DNA from 4 places in the Pseudomonas sp. MWU12-2319 genome. Region 1 is predicted to be linked to each of the others. Evidence: predicted binding sites of a transcription regulator. Region 1 holds the regulator's gene; each other region holds the start of a gene.
The links. The regulator FliA, encoded in region 1, starts transcription of late flagellar genes. The targets are predictions, from matches to a motif close to CTAAAGTTTNNNNNNNNNNNGCCGNTAA.

Region 1 (5,774 bases):
GGCGTTGCGCATGCAACTGGAAAGCCTGGCCGGACGCGGGATCAAGGCGAAGAATTATCTGGTCCTGGCCACCACCAGCCAGAAACAGGTGCTGACCGCCGCCTACCACAGCTACAAGCGCTGCGGGCTGGCCGGTTGCATCCTGACTAAACTTGATGAAACGGCGAGCCTCGGCGAAGTGCTGAGCCTGGCCATCAGTCACGAATTACCAGTGGCCTACCTGACCGACGGGCCACGCATTCCGGATGATCTACACCTGCCGCGCCGGCATCAATTGGTGTCCAGGGCGGTCAGTGTGCAAATGCAGGAAGAACCCAGCGAGGAAGCCATGGCCGATATGTTCGCTGATATCTACCACAGCCCGTCAAAACGGGTGGGTTGAGATGAGTATTCAGACGTTGCAAATTACCTACATCGATGGTCTGCCACGCATTGTTCCGACAAGTGAACGCGCAGCCAGTTATGTGGCCTTCCGTCTAAGCAAGACAAGGTAAGAAGAGAACATGGGCAGCATGCATCCCGTACAGGTGATCGCGGTGACCGGCGGCAAAGGTGGCGTCGGGAAGACCAACGTGTCAGTGAATTTATCCCTGGCCCTGGCTGAGCTTGGCCGGCGCGTCATGCTGCTGGATGCGGATCTGGGGCTGGCGAATGTCGACGTCCTGCTGGGCCTGACACCCAAACGTACCCTGGCCGACGTGGTCGAAGGCCGCTGTGAGCTGCGCGATGTGCTGTTGCAAGGCCCGGGCGGGATTCGTATCGTGCCGGCGGCCTCGGGGACCCAGAGCATGGTGCACCTGAGCCCGGCGCAGCATGCCGGCCTGATCCAGGCATTCAGCGATATCGGCGACAACCTCGACGTGCTGGTGATCGACACCGCCGCGGGCATTGGTGAGTCGGTGGTCAGCTTCGTCCGCGCGGCCCAGGAAGTGCTGCTGGTGGTCTGCGACGAGCCGACATCGATCACCGATGCCTACGCCTTGATCAAGTTGCTCAACCGCGACTACGGCATGAACCGCTTCCGCGTGCTGGCCAACATGGCCCAGAGCCCGCAGGAAGGCCGCAACCTGTTCGCCAAGTTGACCAAGGTCACGGATCGTTTCCTGGACGTGGCCTTACAATACGTCGGCGCCGTTCCCTATGACGAGTGTGTGCGCAAGGCCGTGCAAAAGCAGCGTGCGGTCTATGAGGCATTCCCTCGTTCGAAATGTGCCTTGGCGTTCAAGGCTATCGCTCAGAAGGTCGACACCTGGCCGCTTCCCGCCAATCCACGGGGGCACCTGGAGTTTTTCGTCGAGCGTCTGGTGCATCAAACGAGTGCGGGACCGGTGCTATGACTGCCAGTGGCTATCGCATGTATTCCAAGTCGTCGCGTGACAGCCAATATGAATTGATTGAACGTTACGCACCGTTGGTCAAACGTATCGCCTATCACCTGCTGGCGCGGTTGCCGGCCAGTGTCCAGGTCGAGGATCTGATCCAGGCCGGGATGATCGGGCTACTGGAAGTCTCGACCAAGTACGACGCGAGCAAGGGGGCCAGTTTCGAGACCTATGCCGGCATTCGTATCCGCGGCGCGATGCTCGATGAAGTGCGCAAGGGCGACTGGGCACCACGTTCGGTACACCGCAATACCCGTATGGTCAGTGACGCAATTCGCGCAATTGAAGCAAAAACCGGCCGTGACGCTAAAGATCACGAGGTTGCAGCCGAACTCCAATTGAGTCTCGACGATTATTACGGGATTTTGAACGATACCTTGGGCAGCCGCCTGTTCAGTTTCGACGACCTGTTGCAGGACGGCGACCATGAAGGGCTGCACGAGGACGGCGCAAGTACTCATCTCGAGCCGTCGCGCGACCTGGAGGATGAACGCTTCCAGGCAGCGCTGGCGGATGCGATTGCCAATTTGCCGGAGCGTGAGCGACTGGTCTTGGCGCTGTACTACGACGAGGAGCTGAACCTCAAGGAAATTGGTGAGGTGCTGGGGGTCAGCGAGTCGCGAGTCAGCCAGTTACACAGCCAGTGCGCGGCCCGTTTGCGGGGGCGTTTGGGGGAGTGGCGAGCGCGCTGAGGGCAGTGTGGGAACACTGCGAACGAGACCGGCAAGGCGTTTGACGTCTTGCGGGTGACTCGGCCGGATGGCGTTTCCATGCAGTCGTTGAGTGCTGTGCCGAATTGATTGAACAGCGCGTCCAGGTGCTGTACGCGTTTAAGACTGCTTGGAGGTCGAATTGGACAAGAACATGAAAATCCTCATCGTTGATGATTTTTCAACGATGCGGCGGATCATCAAGAACCTGTTGCGTGACCTCGGGTTCACCAACACGGTTGAGGCGGACGACGGTACTACCGCGATTCCCGTCCTCAACAGCGGTAGCATCGACTTTCTGGTCACCGACTGGAACATGCCCGGCATGACCGGTATCGATCTGCTGCGCCACGTGCGCGCCGATGAAAAGCTCAAGCACCTGCCGGTGCTGATGGTGACCGCTGAAGCCAAGCGCGAGCAGATCATCGAAGCTGCCCAGGCCGGTGTAAACGGCTATGTGGTCAAACCATTCACGGCCCAGGCGTTGAAAGAGAAGATCGAGAAGATCTTCGAACGCATCGGTTGATGAAGTCCACCACGGGGGCGCTATGGAGCACAACGAATCTTCACTGGGTGATTTTGAACTAACCCTGAAAAAACATGCCCGCGAGCTGGTCGACAGCCTTGAAAAAGGCCGGTTTGGCGACGCGGTGCAAATGATCCATGAGCTGAATCAGACCCGTGACCGTGGCCTGTACCTGGAAGTCGGCAAGCTCACCCGCGAATTGCACAGCGCCATTGTCAACTTCCAGATCGACCCGCATATGCCGCAGGCCGAGGAAGTGTCGCAGATCACCGACGCCACCGAGCGCCTGTCCTATGTGGTCAGGCTGACCGAAGCGGCGGCCAATCGCACCATGGACCTGGTGGAGAGTGCGACCCCGAGGATCACTGGCCTGAACGTCGAGGCCAAGGCCCTGGGCGCCGACTGGGGCCGTTTCATGCGGCGCGAAGTCGGTGCCCAGGAGTTTCGCGAGCTGGCGCGGCGGGTCGAGACGTTCCTGTCCCGCAGCGAGCAGGAAACCCGCGCTGTTTCGAGCGAGCTGAACGATATTCTGCTGGCCCAGGATTACCAGGACCTTACCGGCCAGGTGATCAAGCGCGTGACCCAGATGGTCACCGAAGTGGAAAGCAATCTGCTCAAATTGGTGCTGATGGCCAGTCAGGTCGACCGCTTTGCCGGTATCGAACATGACCGCGATGCGCTTCTTGCCGAAAAAGACCCACAAAAACAGATGGCCCAGGGTGAAGGTCCGCAGATTCATGCCGATAAACGTGAAGACGTTATGTCCGGTCAGGACGATGTCGACGATTTGCTTTCCAGTCTTGGATTCTAGGAGCACCCAAACACATGAGCTTCGGCGCCGATGAAGAGATCCTTCAGGATTTTCTGGTTGAGGCCGGCGAGATTCTGGAGCAACTGTCCGAACAACTGGTCGAGCTGGAAAGCCGGCCAGATGATGCGGATCTGCTCAATGCAATCTTTCGCGGTTTTCACACTGTAAAAGGGGGCGCCGGCTTCCTCCAGCTCAACGAGCTGGTGGAGTGCTGTCACATCGCCGAGAACGTGTTCGACATCCTGCGCAAGGGGGAGCGACGCGTCGACTCGGAGCTGATGGACGTGGTCCTGGAAGCGCTGGATGCGGTGAACGGCATGTTCAGCGAAGTCCGTGAACGTGGCCCGATCACTGCGGCCACCCCGGAGCTGCTGGCGGCCTTGGCGCGCCTGGCGGAACCGGCGGGTGCCGAGGAAGTGGCCGCGCCAGTGGCCGAAGTGGCGGAGCCGGAACCGGTCGCTGAAAGCGAATCCGGCGACATCACCGATAACGAATTCGAAATGCTGCTCGACTCCCTGAACAGCGTCAAGGCCGAAGCCGAGGCGCCCAAAGCGGTGGCTGCGGTACAAGGCGAGGCCGGTGGCGATGAAATCACCGACGCCGAGTTCGAGTCCCTGCTCGATCAGTTGCACGGCAAGGGCCAGTTCGCGCCGGATGCCGTGGCGGCGCCCACTCCGCCGGCAGCACCGGCGGCGGCCAGCGGTGGGGCTGAAAAAAGTAGCGATATCACCGACGACGAATTCGAAGCCTTGCTCGACCAGTTGCATGGCAAGGGTTCGTTCAAGGTCGAGGCGCTCGATACCACTCCGGCTGCGGCTCAGGCGGCCGAGAAAACCGGCGCTGCAAGCGGCGACCTGATCACCGACCAGGAATTCGAATCGCTGCTCGACGAGCTGCATGGCAAGGGCAAGTTCACCGAAGTGGCCGCGACCACGGCGGTGGCCACGCCGGCCGCGACCAAACCGGCTGCCGCCGCACCTGCACCGGTTGCCAAGGCGCCAGCGCCGGTCGCAGCGACGCCAGCACCGGCCAAGGCCGCACCGGCACCTGCCGCCGCCGCGCCGGCTCCGGCCCGTGCCCCGGCGCCTGCCGCTGCGGCCGGCGACAAGCCGGCCGCCAGCGAAGCGGAAACCACCGTGCGGGTCGATACCGCGCGCCTGGACGAGATCATGAACATGGTCGGCGAACTGGTGCTGGTGCGTAACCGCCTGGTGCGCCTGGGCTTGAACAGCGGCGATGAAGCCATGTCCAAGGCCGTGTCCAACCTCGACGTGGTGACCGCCGACCTGCAGACCGCGGTGATGAAAACCCGTATGCAGCCGATCAAGAAAGTCTTCGGCCGCTTCCCGCGCCTGGTTCGCGACCTGGCCCGGCAGTTGAAGAAAGAGATCAACCTGGAACTGGTGGGCGAAGAGACCGACCTCGACAAGAACCTGGTGGAGGCCCTGGCCGACCCGCTGGTCCACTTGGTGCGCAACTCGGTCGACCACGGTATCGAAGAACCGGCCGACCGCGAAGCCATGGGCAAGTCCCGCAGCGGTCGGGTCATCCTCTCCGCCGAGCAGGAAGGTGACCACATCCTGCTGTCGATCTCCGATGACGGCAAGGGCATGGACGCCGACGTGCTGCGCAGTATCGCGGTGAAGAAGGGCCTGATGGACAAGGATGCGGCCGATCGCCTGAGCGAGACCGACTGCTTCAACCTGATCTTCGCCCCGGGCTTCTCGACCAAGACCGAGATTTCCGACGTGTCAGGGCGTGGCGTGGGCATGGACGTGGTGAAAACCAAGATCGCCCAGCTCAACGGTACCATCAACATCTACTCGACCAAGGGCAAGGGTTCGAAGATCGTCATCAAGGTCCCGTTGACCCTGGCGATCATGCCGACCCTGATGGTCATGCTCGGCAACCAGGCTTTTGCCTTCCCGCTGGTCAACGTCAACGAGATCTTCCACCTCGACCTGTCGCGCACCAATGTGGTCGACGGCCAGGAAGTGGTGATCGTCCGCGACAAGGCCCTGCCGCTGTTCTACCTCAAGCGCTGGCTGGTCAGTTCGGCCGCTCATGAGGAGCAGCGCGAAGGCCATGTGGTGATCCTTTCGGTGGGCACCCAGCGGATCGGCTTTGTCGTCGATCAGTTGGTCGGCCAGGAAGAAGTGGTCATCAAACCGCTGGGCAAGATGCTGCAAGGGACCCCGGGCATGTCGGGCGCCACCATTACCGGTGACGGTCGCATTGCCCTGATTCTCGACGTGCCGAGCATGCTCAAGCGTTACGCCGCACGGCGTATTTGATTCTGGCCCGGCGGCTGGGCTTAAGCCCGCCGCCGTGCCTAACGGAGTGTT
Region 2 (5,774 bases), on a different contig from region 1:
AAGGGCCTCTTCGCTGGCAAGCCAGGCTCCTACAGGTTATGCGGCGTGCTCAAGATCTGATCAGGTCCGGAAGCGCTTGACCAACGCATCCAGCTCACTGGACAGCCCCGCCAGACCCTGGGAATCGAGCCGCGCCGAGTTCGCCAGTTCCGCCACCAACTGCGCATCGCCATGGATCTGGCTGATATGCCGGTTGATGTCTTCGGCCACGTGGTGCTGTTCTTCCGCCGCGGTGGCGATCTGGGTGTTCATGTCGCGGATCACGTCCACCGACTCGCGGATCTGCCCGAAACTGGTGCGTGCCAGGCCGATACGGTTCACCGATTCCTGCGATACCTCAAGGCTGGCGTGCATCTGTTGGGCGACCTGACTGGTGCGCTTGGCCAGATTGCCCAGCAGGCCGTCGATCTCCGCCGTGGAGTCGGCGGTGCGCTTGGCCAGGGCCCGCACCTCGTCGGCGACCACCGCAAAACCACGGCCCTGTTCGCCGGCCCGGGCCGCTTCGATGGCGGCGTTGAGCGCCAGCAGGTTGGTCTGTTCGGCGATCGAGCGGATGGTGCCGAGAATCGACTGGATATTGTTGCTGTCGGTCTCCAATTGCTGCATCGACTGGGCCGACTGGGAAATTTCATGGCTCAACTGGTCGACGCTGCTCACTGCCGCATCGATCTGTTGCTGGCCTTCGCGGGCCTGGCGCTGGCCGCTGTCGGCCGATTCGGCGGCCTGGCTGCAGGAGCGGGCGACTTCGTTGGCGGTGGCGACCATCTCGTGGAAGGCGGTCGACACCATGTCCACCGCTTCGCGCTGGCGCCCGGCGGCGTCGGCCATGTCCCCGGAGACCCGGGTGGAATTACGCGACGAATCGAGAATCTTGTTCGCCGACTGACCGATGTGCTGGATCAGGCTGCGGATCGCGCCAAGGAACTGGTTGAACCAGTTCGCCAGTTGCGCGGTTTCGTCGCTGCCACGGATCTGCAGGTTCTGGGTCAGGTCGCCTTCGCCCTGGGCGATGCCTTCCAGGCCGCTGGCCACGCTGCGGATCGGCCGCACGATAAGGCTGGCGAAGCTGGCGCCGACAATGGCGAAGATCACCGCGAGCACGGCGGCGATGATTGCCACCAGCCAGGTCAGTTGGTTGGCCGAAGCCATCACTTCGCTTTGTTTGATCAGGCCGATAAAGGTCCAACCCAACTGCTCCGATGGCCAGACATTGGCCATGTAGTGTTCGCCGTTGATATCGACTTCCACCAGGCCCTTGCCGGCCTTGGCCAGGTCCGCATAACCGCCACCGAGACTGCCCAGGGCCTTGAAGTTGTGCTCAGGCTGCTTGGGGTCCACCAGCAGGTTGCCGCTGTTCTCCATCAACATCAGGTAGCCGCTTTCACCGAGCTTGATCTGCTTGACGATCTCGGTGAGCTGCTTGAGGGTCACGTCGACACCGATGACACCACCCTGGGAGCCCAGCTTGTTGTCCACGGTGCGCACGGTGCCGATCATCACGGCGTCGTCGGCAGCCCAGTAGTAGGCGGAGGTCCGCAGGGTCTTGCCGGGATTGGCGATCGCGGTCTTGTACCAGGGACGGACACGTGGGTCGTAGCTGGCCAGTTTCGGGTCGGCTGGGGTGGAGACGTAGCCGCCGTTGCCAACGCCGTAGGACACATAGGAATAGGCCGGATGGGCCAGTCTCATGCCCTCAAGCAGGTCGTAGATCTGTTTGTCCTGCTCGTTGAGAGGCGTTTGCGCTGCATCGGCGCTCATGTAGCTCTTGAGCACACCATCGGAATTTTTTATCAGCGGCTGGGTTGTCAGGTATTCGACGTTCTGGCTGACGCCGTCAAAAAACAGCTGCATGGCGTTGCTGACCTGGCGGATCTCCCGGCCACTGCCATCGACAAAGTTGCTGCGGGCTTCACTGCGCAGGTTCAGTACCACCAGGGTGGCAACCAGCACCACCGGCAAACAGGCGACGATTGCAAACGCCCAGGTCAATTTTTGCTTGATGTTCATCCGCGCTCCAGATTTTTCTTGTAGACCCCAGGCGGATTGATCGCCTGCGATCTGTAATAGGGCAGCTGTGAAAATGGTGTCTGTACTGAAAATCCGTTTCGCTGATGGCGTACCTGATTGTCCGACAAAAACGCCTTTGTCCTAGAGCGCTTCGGCCGGCGCGGAAAAAAGTTGAGGTACAGGGCGAATATTCTGATTTTTTCTGAGCATCAGGCTGTCGGCCTCGGTCAGAAAAGGCAAGGTGCTGCGTGAACAATAGCTTGATAATCGTCAGCTATTCTTTGGAGTCGCGGCTTTCATCTGGCCGGTTCGTCGGAATAATCTGGCACATTGAGTGCATTGGAGAGTATTCGAGGTCGGCATCCTCTCCCCGCTGTGAGAGGATTGCCGTATAACGAGTGACATTCGCGTGTTTGGCAATAAAGGACCCACAATAAAAGCTGATGAAGACTCCAAAACGCATTGAACCCCTGATCGAGGACGGTCTGGTCGACGAGGTGCTGCGCCCACTCATGAGTGGTAAAGAGGCAGCGGTTTATGTGGTGCGCTGTGGCAACGAGCTACGTTGCGCCAAAGTCTACAAGGAGGCGAATAAACGAAGTTTTCGTCAGGCGGCCGAGTATCAGGAAGGCCGCAAGGTGCGTAACAGCCGGCAGGCCCGCGCCATGGCCAAGGGCTCCAAGTTCGGTCGCAAGGAGACCGAGGACGCTTGGCAGAACGCGGAAGTGGCGGCGTTGTTCCGTCTGGCCAGCGCTGGCGTACGGGTGCCCAAGCCGTTCGACTTCCTGGAAGGCGTGCTGCTGATGGAGTTGGTGGCGGACGAGTACGGCGATGCCGCACCGCGCCTCAACGATGTGGTGCTGGAGCCGGATCAGGCGCGCGAGTATCACGCGTTCCTGATGTCCCAGATTGTGCTGATGTTGTGTACCGGTCTGGTGCACGGTGACCTGTCGGAGTTCAACGTGCTGTTGACGCCACAGGGCCCGGTGATTATCGACCTGCCCCAGGCGGTGGATGCGGCGGGCAACAACCACGCCTTCAGCATGCTGGAGCGGGACGTCGGCAACATGGCCTCGTACTTCGGGCGTTTCGCTCCGGAGCTGCGGGACACCCGTTATGCCAAGGAAATGTGGGCGTTGTTCGAAGCCGGCACCTTGCATCCGGGCAGCATTCTGACGGGTGAGTTCGACGATCCGGAAGAACTGGCGGATGTCGGCAGCGTGATGCGCGAGATCGAAGCGGCACGTTTCGAGGAGGAGCGCCGGCAGGCAATCCGCGCGGCGGATGACAAACCGCCGAGCAAGGCTGAAGAGCCGCCTCCACCGTGGATGCAGCAGTGATCGCTTGAATGAAGAATCCGGCCTCGGCCGGATTTTTTAATGGCAGCAACCGCCCGATGCCAGGTCCTTGAGGATCGGGCAATCGGGCCGCTGGTCGCCGTGGCAGTGCTCCACCAGGTCCTGCAAGGTGTCGCGCAGGCTGGCCAGTTCCTCGATCTTGCGGCTCAATTCCTCGATATGCTGGCGGGCCAGGGCCTTGACGTCGGCACTGGCGCGCTGGCGGTCCTGCCATAGGGTCAGCAGCTTGCCGACTTCCTCCAGGGAGAAACCCAGGTCCCGGGAACGTTTGATAAAGGCCAGGGTGTGCAAGTCCTGCGCACTGTACACACGGTAGCCGCTGTCCGTGCGGTTGGCGGCCTTGAGCAGGCCGATGGACTCGTAATAACGGATCATCTTCGCGCTCAGGCCGCTCTGGCGGGCTGCTTGGCCGATATTCATGACAACTCCTTCAGTCGAGGTCTTTGGGTTTCCAGGTCTTGAGCAGCAAGGCATTGCTTACCACGCTGACGCTGGACAAGGCCATGGCCGCACCGGCCAGTACCGGATTGAGCAGGCCGAAGGCGGCCAGGGGAATGCCGATCAGGTTATAGACGAAGGCCCAGAACAGATTCTGGCGGATCTTCCCATAGGTCTTGCGGCTGATTTCCAGAGCCGCTGGCACCAGCCGCGGATCGCCGCGCATCAGGGTGATGCCCGCCGCGTGCATGGCGACATCGGTGCCGCCACCCATGGCAATGCCGATATCGGCGGCGGCCAGTGCCGGGGCGTCGTTGATGCCGTCGCCGACCATTGCCACCACACCGTTGCGTTTCAACTCGGCGACGATGGCGGCTTTGTCCGCCGGCAGCACCTGGGCGTGAACATCGTCGATACCCAGGGCCTCGGCGACCACCCTGGCGCTGCCACGGTTGTCGCCGGTCAGCAGGTGGCAGCTGATCTGCCGGGCCTTGAGCTGTGCGATGGCTTGCAGGGCGCCGTGCTTGAGGGTGTCACCGAAGGCGAACAGGCCAAGCACCCGTGGTTGCGGGCTTTGTTCGATCAACCAGGACAAGGTCCGACCTTCGGCTTCCCAGGCGCTCGCGGACTCGGCCAATGCGCCTGCGTTCAGGCCGCTTTCATCCAGCAGACGCTGATTGCCCAGGGCCAGGGTGCGTTCGTCGAGGCGACCGGCAATGCCGCGCCCACTCAGCGCGCGGCTGTCACTGACATCCGCCAGGACCAGGCCGCGTTCCGCGCAAGCGTCCAGCACCGCCTTGGCCAGGGGATGCTCGCTGCCGCGCTGGAGGGCGCCGGCCAGTTGCAACGCGTTGTCGTCGTCACCGGCCGTGGTGATCAGGTGGGCGATGCGCGGTGCGCCGGAAGTCAGGGTGCCGGTTTTGTCGAAGACCACGGCGCTGACTTCATGGGCGCGCTCCAGGGCCTCGGCGTCCTTGATCAGGATGCCATGGCGCGCGGCCACGCCGGTGCCGGCCATGATCGCCGTCGGCGTCGCCAGGCCCAGGGCGCAGGGGCAGGCAATCACCAGCACCGCCACCGCATTGATCAGCGCGGTCTCCAGCGGCGCGCCGTGCAGCCACCAGCCGATCAGCGTCGCCAGGGCCAGCAACAGAACGGTCGGGACAAACACCTGGCTGACCTTGTCCACCAGTTTCTGGATCGGCGCCTTGCCGGCCTGGGCGTCTTCCACCAGGCGGATGATCCGCGCCAGTACGGTCTCGGCACCCAGCGCCCGGGTTTTCACCAGCAACCGCCCTTCGCCGTTGATGGCCCCGCCAGTGACCGGGTCGCCGGGCTGCTTGGGCACCGGCAGGCTTTCGCCGCTGATCAGGGCTTCATCGGCGTGGCTGCGGCCCTCGACCACTTCGCCGTCCACCGGAAAGCGTTCGCCGGGTTTGACCAGTACCAGGTCATCGAGACGCAGGGCACTGATGGCCACGTCCTGCTCGCGGCCGTCGATCACCTGGATCGCCCGCTCCGGACGCAAGGCTTCCAGGGCGCGGATGGCGCTGGCGGTCTGGCGCTTGGCGCGGCTTTCCAGGTATTTGCCGAGCAGCACCAGGGCGATCACCACCGCCGAGGCTTCGAAGTACAGATGGGGCATGCTGCCGGGCGCGGCGTTGGCCCACTGATACAGGCTCAGGCCATAACCGGCGCTGGTGCCGAGGGCGACCAGCAGGTCCATATTGCCGGCCCCGGCCTTGACGGCTTTCCAGGCGGCGACATAGAAGCGCGCGCCGAAGATGAACTGTACCGGCGTGGCCAGGGCCCATTGCAGCCAGGCCGGAAGCATCCAGTGGTAACCCAGCGGTTGGGCCAGCATCGGCACCACCAGCGGCAGGGCCAGGGCGATCGCCAGCAGCAGGGACAGGCGTTCACGGTGCAGGCGCCGTTGCTGGTCCTGGGCGACGGCGGCCTCGCTTTGCCGCA
Region 3 (5,774 bases), on a different contig from region 1:
TCCAAGAGCATGGAGCTGACCAGTTTCCTGGATGAAATTACCCCCTGGGAGCGTCGTGTCCTGGCCTCTCAGGCATAGCTGTAGCCGTCCCGTTCGGGCTATCTTGTCGGATAGTCCGATACCCTATTCAAGGAGCCGCTCGGAACGCCGATGCGCCAAATCTGGAAACCCTTTCGAGCACTGTATTTCGCCTCGCTGATGATGTTGATCGGCTCCGGCCTGCTGAGTACCTACCTGGCCCTGCGCCTGGCCGCCGAACATGTCGACAGCCTGTGGGTGGGTGCCTTGATGGCCGCCAACTACTTCGGCCTGGTGCTGGGCGGCAAGATCGGCCACCGGTTGATTGCCCGGGTCGGCCATATCCGCGCCTATGCCACCTGTGCCGGTATTGTCGGTGCGGCGGTGCTCGGCCATGGCTTGATAGACTGGCTGCCGGCGTGGCTGTTCCTGCGGATGATCGTGGGCCTGGGGATGATGTGCCAGTACATGGTCATCGAGAGCTGGCTCAACGAGCAGGCGGAAGCCAAGCAGCGCGGTGTGGTCTTCAGCGGCTACATGATTGCTTCCTACCTGGGGCTGATCCTCGGGCAGATGATCCTGGTCCTGCACCCGGCCCTGGGCCTGGAGCTGCTGATGGCGGTAGCGATGTGCTTTGCCCTGTGCCTGGTGCCCGTGGCGATGACCCGGCGGATTCACCCTGCACCGCTGCATCCGGCGCCGCTGGAGCCGCGTTTCTTCATGAAGCGGGTGCCGCAGTCGCTGACCACCGTCCTGGGCGCCGGGATCATCGTCGGCTCCTTTTACGGCCTGGCCCCCTTGTATGCGTCCCAGCAGGGGCTTACCACCGAGCAGGTGGGTCTGTTCATGGGCTGCTGCATTTTCGCCGGTTTCCTGGTGCAGTGGCCGCTGGGCTGGATCTCGGATCGTTATGACCGGGCGGTGCTGATTCGCAGCATTGCCTTTATGCTGGCATTGGCCTCATTGCCGCTGGCAATCATGTCCCATGCGCCGCTGGAGGTGCTGTTTGCCTCGGGGTTCATGGTGTCCTTGCTGCAGTTCTGCCTGTATCCCCTGGCAGTGGCCTTTTCCAACGATCATATCGAGGGCGATCGCCGGGTCTCGCTGACGGCCATGCTGCTGATGACCTATGGCATAGGCGCCAGTATCGGGCCCTTGGTGGCGGGTGTGCTGATGAAACTGTTCGGCAGCCAGATGCTCTACGCGTTTTTCAGCTTCTTCGCCTTGATGCTGGTGTGGCGGATCCGACCGAAGGCGGTGACCAACCTGCATCAGGTCGAGGATGCGCCGCTGCAACACGTGGTCATGCCGGAAGCCATGTCGCCCCTTGGCGCGGCGCTTGACCCACGGGTCGACGAGCAGATCGTGCTGGATCAGATGTGTGACAGCGTCGTGCCGACACCACCCGAGGCTGAGGTCGTGCCCGAGGTGGACGAGTCGGACCCGGAGCCGGCGCACAAGTCGAGCAACTGAAACGTTGAACGTAAAAAAAAACGGGCCACCTGATGAGGGTGGCCCGTTTTTTATGGCGACTGCTGGATCAGAAGTCGTCGTCTTTATCGAAGCGCCGTGCTTCACGCTGCAACTGATAGACAAAGCGCTCGACCTGGCGCTGGACCAGACCGCTCATGTTGTGGAAGCGCACGCCGGCGAAGGTGGTGTTGATCCTTTCCTCGAAGTGCAGGTGGCGCAGTTCCACGGGTGCGGTCATCGGGCCGAAGGGCAGGGCGGCAATAAAGCGCTCGTAGACCTGGCCCAGTTGCAGGCGGTCGGAAATATCGCCGTCGAAACGCAGTTTGCAACCGGTGGCGGAGATGTCCAGCAGTTTGCCGGTCAACGGCGCCTTGAGCTTTTCGCCACCCAGCTCGACATTGACCAGCGCGGCCAGCTTCAGGGCGGCACGGAAGGCATTGCGACGTTGGTGATAGACCACTTCATCGGGCATCGAGCCACGGTAGCAACCATTGGTCTCGTCGATGGTCATGGGTTGCGGCTGTTCCCAGGCGATTCGCACGCCCTCATGGAAACCTTCGACCCGGAATGGCTCGCCGGCCAACAGGAAGCGCTCGCCGTCGCGCGGCATCATTTCGTCCAGGGCCAGGGTGCCGGCTTCGCGGTTGACGTCGATCACAAAACTCTGGAAGCGCTGGCTGCGCTCATGAAAGGTGATGATCAGCGGGTCGTGACTTTCCTGCAGCATCCGCAGGTTGGCGGAAATTTCCAGAGGCGTGCTAAGCACCTTGGGTGGCTGCGGAGCATCATCCGCGCTTGGGGCATTGGACACGGTTCATCAATCTCCAGACAAAATACAACTGCACGCAAGAGCTAGCATTTTGCCAGCATGTTGCGCGCCTTGATAGAGCACGCGCAAGGCCCGGTTCAAGCCTGACTGAGCGGGCGCGGTTTCATGGACCTGGCCGTTGAGCCGCGCGCATCATAGAGGGCGGGGGTTTCGCCGCCGGTCAGGATCTTCAACTGGTTTGCGGTAGTTGCTTGCTGGACCTGGATATTACGACCGTTGAGCTCGTTGGCGGTCTGGCAATCGGCCAGCAACTGGGTCAACACATCGCTCTGACTCAGCAATTGCTCACCAATACTGGACTGCGCGGCGAGTTGTTCCAGGCCTGCACGGTTGGTGGGCAAATTGAGGCCGGCGAGTAGCTGGCTACGCTTGCGGCCATGCTGTTCCAGCAGAACGATCAGCGCTTGCTTGCGCGCCAGAATCTCTTCCAGCTCGAGCATATTGCGACCATGGAGCGCCAGGGATTCGGCGCGCAGCAACTCAAGCAGGTCTTGAGCGGGGGCAAAATCATCGGTGATCAGTTGCAGCAGAGTGGTGTCGTGCATGGCTGGCCTTGGTTTTTAAGCGTCCAAAAGCCTGACGCAGGCCGGAGCCTAGCGTTGGGCTTCGAAGTTGAGCAATTTGCTGGCGACGCGGTTGCTGTCGACTTTGTAGCTGCCATCGGCAACCGCCTGCTTCAACTCGGCCACGCGGGCGCTGTTGACAACAGGTTGGTCGCGCAGCTTGTCAGTGACTTGTTGCAACTGCTGAGCCTCATTACTGAGGTGTACCGATTCCCCGCTCTGGCTGACGGAGGCGGCCGGAGTACTCACGGACGCGGATTTGCCGGAGCCGTCGGCTTCCTTGCTGGCGCTGGTGCGCGTACTGCCTGTCAGTGACGGGGGGTTATTCAAACGACTGAAATCGATGACCATGATGAAAAAAACCTCTGGGTATTTGGACGCTTGCCTTGTTTTCGGCCATACCCGGAAAAACTTTAGGCTCAGATAAGAATGAGCCGGCACGTGTTGGCGGTGCGCCTTGGTGCAGCACAGTTTAGGAAAAGCTGCGGCTTAGCGCCAGTTCTCTACAACGCGACTTCCACCTGTCCCGGCCCGGTCACCCGTGCCTTGATCACCCGCTGGGAGTTCAGGTTCTTGATCCTGATCTGTTCATTCAGGCCGCCATTGGACAAGGCCTCACCCGGCATCTTGACCACCAGGCCACCGCTTGTCGCGCTGATGACCACTTGATCGCCCTTGCGAACCACCTCGGCCTGCTCCAGATGAACCAGGGTGATGACCTGGTCCATGACCATTGGTCGGACAAGTTTCTGCCCGATGGCCTCATCCGTGGACGTCAGGAAGCCCTGGCCGGCCAGGCTGATGTCGCGCTCGCGCAGGGTGACATCGCCGGGCTCAATGATTCCGGCGCGTTTCAACGGGCGCGTGGTGACCACCACATTGCGGAACAGCTTGACCTGGGCTGGCACGAACACGGTCCAGGGCGAGCTGCCTTCACAGCGGACCTTGACCGTGACCCGGCCAATCGGCGTGGCCGGGCTTTCCAGGTTGGCTGTCAATTCCTTGTCGCAAGCCGCCATGCGCAGGCGCGGGTCGAGCTGGTTGACCTGGATTTCGTAGCGTCCTTCGGTTTGACTGGTAGCCAGATAGTCTTCTACCGTGAACTCAAGAAAGCCTTGGGTCACGCCGATAAGCTGATCAGGCAGGGTCGCCGAGTCGGCAAAGGCAGGGCCGCCGGGGTTCAGACTGCATAAAACCGCCAAGACCCAGAGCAATCTGCGGTACTGTGATGTCAGGCGTCGAAAAAATGTCGTTTGTGCTTTCATAACAGTATAAAAAGCAAGGCTCGTGCCGTTTAATGCTGAATAGGCGTCGGATCATGAAGCTTGTGTGAGAGGTGGCTGGCATGGCGGGTGTAATGGATTCGGTGAACCAGCGTACGCAACTGGTCGGGCAGAATCGCCTCGAGTTGTTGTTGTTTCGTCTGGACGGTCAGCAGTTGTATGGGATCAACGTGTTCAAGGTGCGGGAGGTGCTGCAGTGCCCCAAGCTGACCCTGATGCCCAAATCCAGCCCGGTGGTCTGTGGCGTGGCGAATATCCGTGGGGCAACCATTCCCATCCTGGATCTGGCGATGGCCACCGGGGCGGGCGGTCTCAAGGATCAAAGTAATCCGTTTGTGATCATTACCGAGTACAACACCAAGACCCAGGGTTTCCTGGTGAAGTCGGTGGAGCGCATCGTCAACATGAACTGGGAAGAGATCCATCCGCCGCCCAAGGGCACCGGACGCGATCACTACCTGACCGCGGTGACCCGGATCGACAACCAGTTGGTGGAAATCATCGACGTGGAGAAGATCCTCGCCGAAGTCTCGCCGACTTCCGAATCCATCTCCCACGGGGTGGTCGATGTCGAGACCCAGGCCAAGGCGATTTCCATGCGGGTGCTGACGGTGGATGACTCCTCGGTGGCGCGCAAGCAGGTTACGCGTTGCCTGCAGACCGTGGGCGTGGAAGTGGTGGCGTTGAACGACGGCCGGCAGGCGCTTGATTACCTGCGTAAGCTGGTCGAGGAGGGCAAGAAGCCGGAAGAGGAATTTCTGATGATGATTTCCGACATCGAAATGCCTGAAATGGATGGCTACACTCTGACGGCCGAGATCCGCAACGACCCACGCATGCAAAAACTTCACATCATCCTGCATACTTCCTTGTCAGGGGTCTTTAATCAGGCAATGGTCAAGAAGGTCGGCGCCGATGATTTCCTGGCCAAGTTCCGACCCGATGACCTGGCAGCCCGGGTAGTGGGGCGGATCAAGGCAGCAGAATAAGCGATCAGGGACCTCCGTTCCTGGCGGTACGAACGATTGTAGAGGCGGCATCATTTGTCTACGGGTAATTTGGATTTCGAACAGTTCCGGGTCTTCCTGGAAAAGGCCTGTGGCATCCTGCTGGGTGAAAACAAGCAGTATCTGGTTTCCAGCCGTCTCAATAAACTGATGGAGCAGCAAGGGCTCAAATCCCTTGGCGAGCTGGTCCAGCGCATCCAGACCCAGCCCCGCAGCGGTTTGCGCGAGCAGGTGGTGGATGCCATGACCACCAACGAAACCTTGTGGTTTCGCGACACCTACCCCTTCGAGGTCCTGAAGAACAAGGTGTTGCCGGAAATGATCAAGGCCAGTCCCGGCCAGCGTCTGCGGATCTGGTCGGCGGCGTGTTCGTCGGGGCAGGAACCCTATTCGATCTCGATGTCGATCGATGAGTTCGAGCGGACCAACATGGGCCAGCTCAAGGGCGGTGCGCAGATTGTCGCCACCGACCTGTCCGGACTGATGCTCACCAACTGCAAAAGCGGTGAGTACGACAGCCTGGCGATTGGCCGCGGCCTGTCGCCCGAGCGCCTGCAACGCTTCTTCGACCCCAAGGGGCCGGGACGCTGGGCGATCAAGG
Region 4 (5,774 bases), on a different contig from region 1:
CACCAGGCCGGCGACCGGCTCATCCTGCAGGTGGTCGCGCGGCTCAAGAGCCAGCTCGAGGCCGGTGACCAGCTGGCGCGCCTGGGCAGCGATGAATTCGCCCTGCTGATCGACACCCGTCGCGCGCCCCAACGGGCCGGGAGGGTGGCCGAACGGATTGTCGAGGCCATGGCCGAACCTTACTGGGTCGACGGCGAGAGCCTGCTGATCGGCTGCAGCCTGGGCATCGCCCATACCCGTGCCAACGCCGGGGCCGACCCGTTGATGTGGCATGCGCATATCGCCATGCAGCAGGCCAAGAGCACCCAGGGCTGCACCTTTCATATCTTCAATGAACGGATCAATCGCAACGCCCGCAGCCTCGCCGACCTGGAAAGCGAACTGCGCCGGGCCCTGCGCCGCGATGAACTGGAATTGCACTACCAGCCGCGCCTCGATCTGGGCAGCGGCAAGATCGTCGGGCTCGAAGCCCTGGTACGCTGGCGCCATGGCGAGCGCGGGTTGTTGCCGCCCAGCGAGTTCGTGCCCCTGGCCGAACAAAGCGGCCTGATCGTGCCGTTGGGCTACTGGGTGATTTCCCGGGCGCTGCGGGATATGCAGGCCCTGCGCGAGCGCGGCCTGGCGCCGTTGCACATGGCGGTCAACCTGTCGTTCCGACAGTTCCAGGACAGCCAGTTGCTGCCGACCTTGAGCCGGCTGATTAACGAGCGCGGTGTCGAGGCGCAATGGCTGGAATTTGAACTCACCGAAACCGCGGTGATGCGCCGCAGCGACCTGGTCAAGCAGACCATGGATGCCCTGAGGCGGCTGGGGGTGCGTTTTTCCCTGGACGACTTCGGCACCGGGTTTTCCTCCTTCGTGCACCTCAACAGCCTGCCGATTGCCTTGCTCAAGGTGGACATGAGTTTTGTCGGCGGCATGGAGCAGCGCGAAGAAAACCGCAAGTTGGTGCATGCCATGGTCAACCTGGCCCACAACCTTCATCTGGAAGTGGTGGCCGAAGGGGTGGAAACGCCAGGGCAACTGGCTTTGCTGCGTGAGTTCGGCTGCGACCAGGTCCAGGGTTACCTGATCAGCAAGCCGTTGCCGCTGGCTGAACTGGTGGAATACCTGACCTTTGACGCCGCCCAGCCGGCGGTGCAGGAAGTGGTTTGACGCCGCTGGAGGTAGCCTGTCGACTCAGGCTGCATCCATGACGCCAGGCTGTGGGCTTTGCGCCGTATGGCGTCCGAGCATCCGCTTCATCCGCCATTCAAACGCCAGTGTCAGGCTCACCGCCGAGCAGGCCAGGCCCAGCGCCAGGCCCCACCAGACACCGGTCGGTCCGCCGTTGAAGTCGAACGCCAGCAGCCACGCCGCCGGAGCGCCGATCAGCCAGTAGCAGGCAAGACCGACGAGGAAGGTGGTCTTGGCGTCTTTCAGGCCCCGGATCGCGCCCATGGCAATGGTCTGGGTGCCGTCGAACAGCTCGAACCAGGCGGCCACCGCCAGCAGCCTGACGGCCAGTTCGATGACCGGTTGGAACGCCGGGTCGTTGCGATCCAGGAACAGCCCGACCAATTGATTCGGTGCCAGCCAGAACAGCGCGGCAAAGGCCAGCATGGCGGCCGCGCCGAAGGCGATACCGACCCGGCCGGCCAGGCGCGCGTCGAGCAATTGCCCGGCGCCATAGTGCAGGCCGATGCGCAGGGTGATGGCGTAGGAAATCCCCGCCGGTACCATAAACGCCGCCGAAACGATCTGCAGGGCGATTTGGTGCGCCGCCAGTTGCGTGCTGCCCATGGTGCCCATGCACAGCGCGGCAAAGGCGAACAAGCCGACTTCCACGGCATAGGTGCCGCCAATCGGCAGGCCCAGGCGCCAGAGCTCGCGCAGATACTGCCAGTTGGGTCGCGACAGGCCCCGCAGCAAAGGGTAGTTGCGGTACGCCGGATGCCGTTTGATATGCCAGGCCAGCGCCAGGGCCATGCAGCTGGCGACCAGCGCGGTGACCAGGCCGATCCCCACCAGGCCCAGCTTGGGCAGGCCGAACATCCCGGTGATCAGGGCGTAGTTGAGGGCAAAGTTGGCCAGGGTCCCGCACAGGCTGATCACCATCACCGGGGTGGCGCGGCCCAGGGCGCTGGTGAAACCACGCAGGGCCATGAAGCTCAGGTAGCCGGGCAGGGCGAACGGCAGCACGGTCAGGAACTGCGTGGCGGCGTGCACGTTGCTCGGCGTCTGGCCGAACATCAGCAGCACCGGCTTGAGGTTCCACAGCAGCAGGCCGGCGAGCAGGGCCATTGCCCAGGCCAGCCAGAGCCCGGCCTGGGTCAGGCGGGTGGCGCCTTCGATATCGCCGGCGCCCTGGCGAATGGAGACCAGGGTGCCGACCGCCGCGATCACGCCAATGCAGAAAATCGACACGAACGAATAACTCGCCGCCCCCAGGCCGCCGCCGGCCAGGGCCTCGGGGCTGAGCCGGGCCATCATCAGGGTGTCGGTCAGCACCATCAGCATATGCGCCAACTGCGAGGCGATCAGCGGCCCGGACAGCCGCAGGATGGCCCAGAGTTCGGTGCGTGCTGAATGCTTCATGATCATCAGGCTCGACAGGTGCAAGGCAGTGAGGACCGTTGATTCTCAGGGTTCCCGGGCATTTGCACAAAGGGATAAAACCGATTGCTCACATGATAAAAACTCATGCAAGGCGCTTTCTGCTAGGGTTGGCGCATTGCGTTATCGGAGCGCTTCCCATGTCCCGTCGTCTGCCTCCCCTGTATGCCTTGCGCGCTTTCGAAGCGGCGGCACGCCATAGCTCGTTTACCCGGGCGGCGGAGGAACTGTCGATTACCCAGAGTGCGGTCAGCCGACATATTCGTACGCTCGAAGAACACTTCGCCTGCCGGCTGTTCCAGCGCAACGGGCGCAATCTGCAACTGACCGAATCCGCGCGTTTGCTGCTGCCGGGTATCCGCGAGGGCTTCGGCGCCCTGGAGCGGGCCTGCAATACCTTGCGCGCCGAAGACGATATCCTGCGCATGAAGGCTCCTTCGACCCTGACCATGCGTTGGCTGCTGGCGCGGCTGAGCCGCTTCCGACATTTGCAGCAAGGCAATGAGGTGCAGCTCACCAGCGCCTGGATGGATGTGGACAGCGTGGACTTCAACCAGGAGCCGTTCGATTGTGCGGTGCTGCTCAGCAACGGCCATTTCCCGCCCGACTGGGAGGCCAGCTACCTGTTTTCCGAGTGGTTGATTCCGGTGGGAGCACCTACGCTGCTCAATGAGCAGCCTTGGGATGCCGAGCGTCTGGCCAGCGTCGAGCTGCTGCACCCGACGCCCGATCGGCGCGACTGGCGCAGTTGGCTGGGGCGCATGGGGCTGTCCGAACGGGTCTCCCTCAAGGGCGGCCAACTGTTCGATACCCTGGAGCTGGGGATGATTGCCGCTGCGCGGGGTTATGGGGTTTCCATGGGCGACTTGCTGATGGTGGCCGAGGATGTGGCCCAGGGGCGTTTGAGTTTGCCGTGGCCGACCGCCGTCGACAGCGGTGAGAAATATTACCTGGTCTGGCCGAAAACCCGACCGGGCGGGGAGCGTCTGCGGCGGCTCAGTGATTTCCTCCAGGGTGAGGTCGCGGCCATGGTCTTGCCCGAAGTCGAGCGTCTGGGCTGATACGCTGTTTTTGGGGGGCCACTGATATCCGCCCAAATGACTCAAGTATTCGTCGGCGCCGCCGAATCTACCGACAGGGAACCGGCGTCAAAAAACGGTTTGCTCATACTTTGTTCATTGGAAATGTTTCCGCGCGGTCTGACAGTCTCCACAGGATTCGCCGCCCGGTCAGGAGCCGTACCATGTCTCGACCCCGTGCTCGAATCGCCTCGCAACTGGGGCTGGCGCTCGCCGTTATCCTGGCGTTGGTGATCAGTGGCAGCACCGTGTTTGCCCTGCGTTCGCTGGATTCCGCCAACCTCGACACCCGTGAAGAGCACCTGGCCAGTGAAGCGCGTTTGCTCGCTGATCAACTGAACACTTTCCACAGCACCCTGCGCGACAGTACCCAGCGCCTGAGTGGGTTGTTCGAAAAGCGTTTCAGCAGTGGCATGAGCGTGCGCCCCGAGCAAATGATCGCCGTGGGCAGCGTGCAAGCTCCGGGCTTGTACCTGGGCAATGAACTGCTGAACAACAACTTTACCGAGGTGGATGCGTTCAAACAGATGTCCGCGGGTGTCGCGACCCTGTTCGTGCGCAGTGGAGAGGACTTCGTCCGGGTCAGCACTTCCCTGACCAAGCAGGACGGCAGTCGCGCCATCGGCACCTTGCTCGATCACCAGCATCCGGCCTACCAGCGTTTGCTGGCGGGCCAGGCGTACGTCGGGCGGGCGCTGCTGTTCGACCGATCCTACATGACCCAGTACACACCGGTACGCGATGCCGGCGGCAAGGTGATCGCGGTGCTGTTCGTCGGTTTCGACTACACCGATGCGCAGAATGCCCAGTTCGACAACCTCAAGCGCTTCCGTATCGGCACGGCCGGCTCCCTGGCCTTGCTCGATGAGCAGAAGCATTGGCTGGTGCCGCCAGCCGGGGTGACGGACCCTGCACAGGCGATCCCGGTGATTGTCGATCTGGTCCGGCAACCGGGCCACGGGCGCTTCTGGAGTGACAAGAACGAGGACTTCTACAGCGTCGCGGCGACCTTTGACGGCGGGCCGTGGACCGTGGTGGCGAGCATGCCCAAGGCCGAGATCCGCGCCGTGACCTGGAGCGTCGGCATTCAACTGGTGATCGGCAGCCTGCTGGCGATGCTGCTGGCGGTCGGCGCGGCGATCTGGCTGCTGCGCAGCAAGTTGCGGCCCCTGGGCGACCTGGTACGCCAGGCGCAAGCCCTGGGGGCGGGGGATTTGAGTGTACGGTTGAACGTGTCCAGCCATGACGAGATCGGCCAGTTGGCCGAGAGTTTCAACCAGATGGGGCAGGCGCTGTCCTCGATGGTCGAGCACATCCGCAAGGCGGCTGCCGAGGTCAGCGCACGTGCCCATGTGCTCACCGGTTTGTCTGGCGGAGCCTATGAAGGGATCGAGCAGCAATCCGGCGAGATCAGCAGCATGGCCGGTGCCGTGGAGCAGTTCAGTGCCACCTCGCTGAATATCGCCGACAACATGGGCAATACCGAACGGCTGGCCCAGGAAAATGCCCGGCAGACACGAATCGGTCGCACCGCCATGGAGGAGGCTTCGGCCTCCCTGGAGCAGATCGCCGGCTCCCTCGGTGGCACGGCAGAGGTGATCAACGCCCTGGGGCAACGTTCCGAGGAGATCGGCGGGATTGTCGGGGTGATCACCTCGATTGCCGACCAGACCAACCTGCTGGCGCTGAACGCGGCTATCGAAGCGGCCCGCGCCGGCGAGCAAGGTCGCGGCTTTGCCGTGGTGGCCGATGAGGTGCGCAGCCTGGCGGGGCGTACCCGTGAAGCCACCGACCAGATTTCCGGAATGATCCAGAGCATCCAGCAACAGACCGGCCACGCCATCAGCACCATGGAAGAGGGCAATCGGCTGATGCAGGAAGGCCTGTCACGCAATGCCAATGTGGCGTCGGCCCTGGCGCAGATCGACGAGCAGAGCCGGTCGGCCGGGCAGCAGTTCGCCGTCATCACCAGCGCAACGCAGGAGCAGAGCAACACCGCGACCCAGCTCAGCGGCAACCTGCAGGGTATTGCCCTGGCCAATAGCGAGCAGCGCGAAGTCGTCTCCAACCTGGCGCTCACGGCCCGGGAGCTGGAGACCC

Region 2: M5C01_RS27080 (methyl-accepting chemotaxis protein) is a predicted target of FliA. The motif match lies at 2,156-2,183, and genes of this name have one in related genera.
Region 3: flgM (flagellar biosynthesis anti-sigma factor FlgM) is a predicted target of FliA. The motif match lies at 3,273-3,300, and genes of this name have one in related genera.
Region 4: M5C01_RS08935 (methyl-accepting chemotaxis protein) is a predicted target of FliA. The motif match lies at 3,697-3,724, and genes of this name have one in related genera.

What each region holds. Positions count from the first base shown of each region.
Region 1 covers NZ_JALJES010000002.1:4,916-10,689, forward strand. The annotation lists gene flhF (flagellar biosynthesis protein FlhF) at 1-382, shown strand, start outside; gene fleN (flagellar synthesis regulator FleN) at 504-1,337, shown strand; gene fliA (RNA polymerase sigma factor FliA) at 1,334-2,074, shown strand; gene M5C01_RS02745 (chemotaxis response regulator CheY) at 2,247-2,618, shown strand; gene M5C01_RS02750 (protein phosphatase CheZ) at 2,641-3,429, shown strand; gene M5C01_RS02755 (chemotaxis protein CheA) at 3,444-5,723, shown strand.
Region 2 covers NZ_JALJES010000020.1:91,686-97,459, forward strand. The annotation lists gene M5C01_RS27080 (methyl-accepting chemotaxis protein) at 61-2,007, opposite strand; gene M5C01_RS27085 (PA4780 family RIO1-like protein kinase) at 2,451-3,347, shown strand; gene cueR (Cu(I)-responsive transcriptional regulator) at 3,384-3,785, opposite strand; gene M5C01_RS27095 (heavy metal translocating P-type ATPase) at 3,796-5,774, opposite strand, start outside.
Region 3 covers NZ_JALJES010000019.1:10,976-16,749, forward strand. The annotation lists gene M5C01_RS26160 (glutamine synthetase family protein) at 1-78, shown strand, start outside; gene M5C01_RS26165 (MFS transporter) at 151-1,491, shown strand; gene M5C01_RS26170 (flagellar brake protein) at 1,559-2,302, opposite strand; gene M5C01_RS26175 (flagellar protein FlgN) at 2,398-2,865, opposite strand; gene flgM (flagellar biosynthesis anti-sigma factor FlgM) at 2,914-3,234, opposite strand; gene flgA (flagellar basal body P-ring formation chaperone FlgA) at 3,387-4,148, opposite strand; gene M5C01_RS26190 (chemotaxis protein CheV) at 4,229-5,155, shown strand; gene cheR (protein-glutamate O-methyltransferase CheR) at 5,210-5,774, shown strand, end outside.
Region 4 covers NZ_JALJES010000004.1:286,055-291,828, reverse strand. The annotation lists gene M5C01_RS08950 (bifunctional diguanylate cyclase/phosphodiesterase) at 1-1,155, shown strand, start outside; gene M5C01_RS08945 (NorM family multidrug efflux MATE transporter) at 1,180-2,583, opposite strand; gene M5C01_RS08940 (LysR substrate-binding domain-containing protein) at 2,736-3,656, shown strand; gene M5C01_RS08935 (methyl-accepting chemotaxis protein) at 3,839-5,774, shown strand, end outside.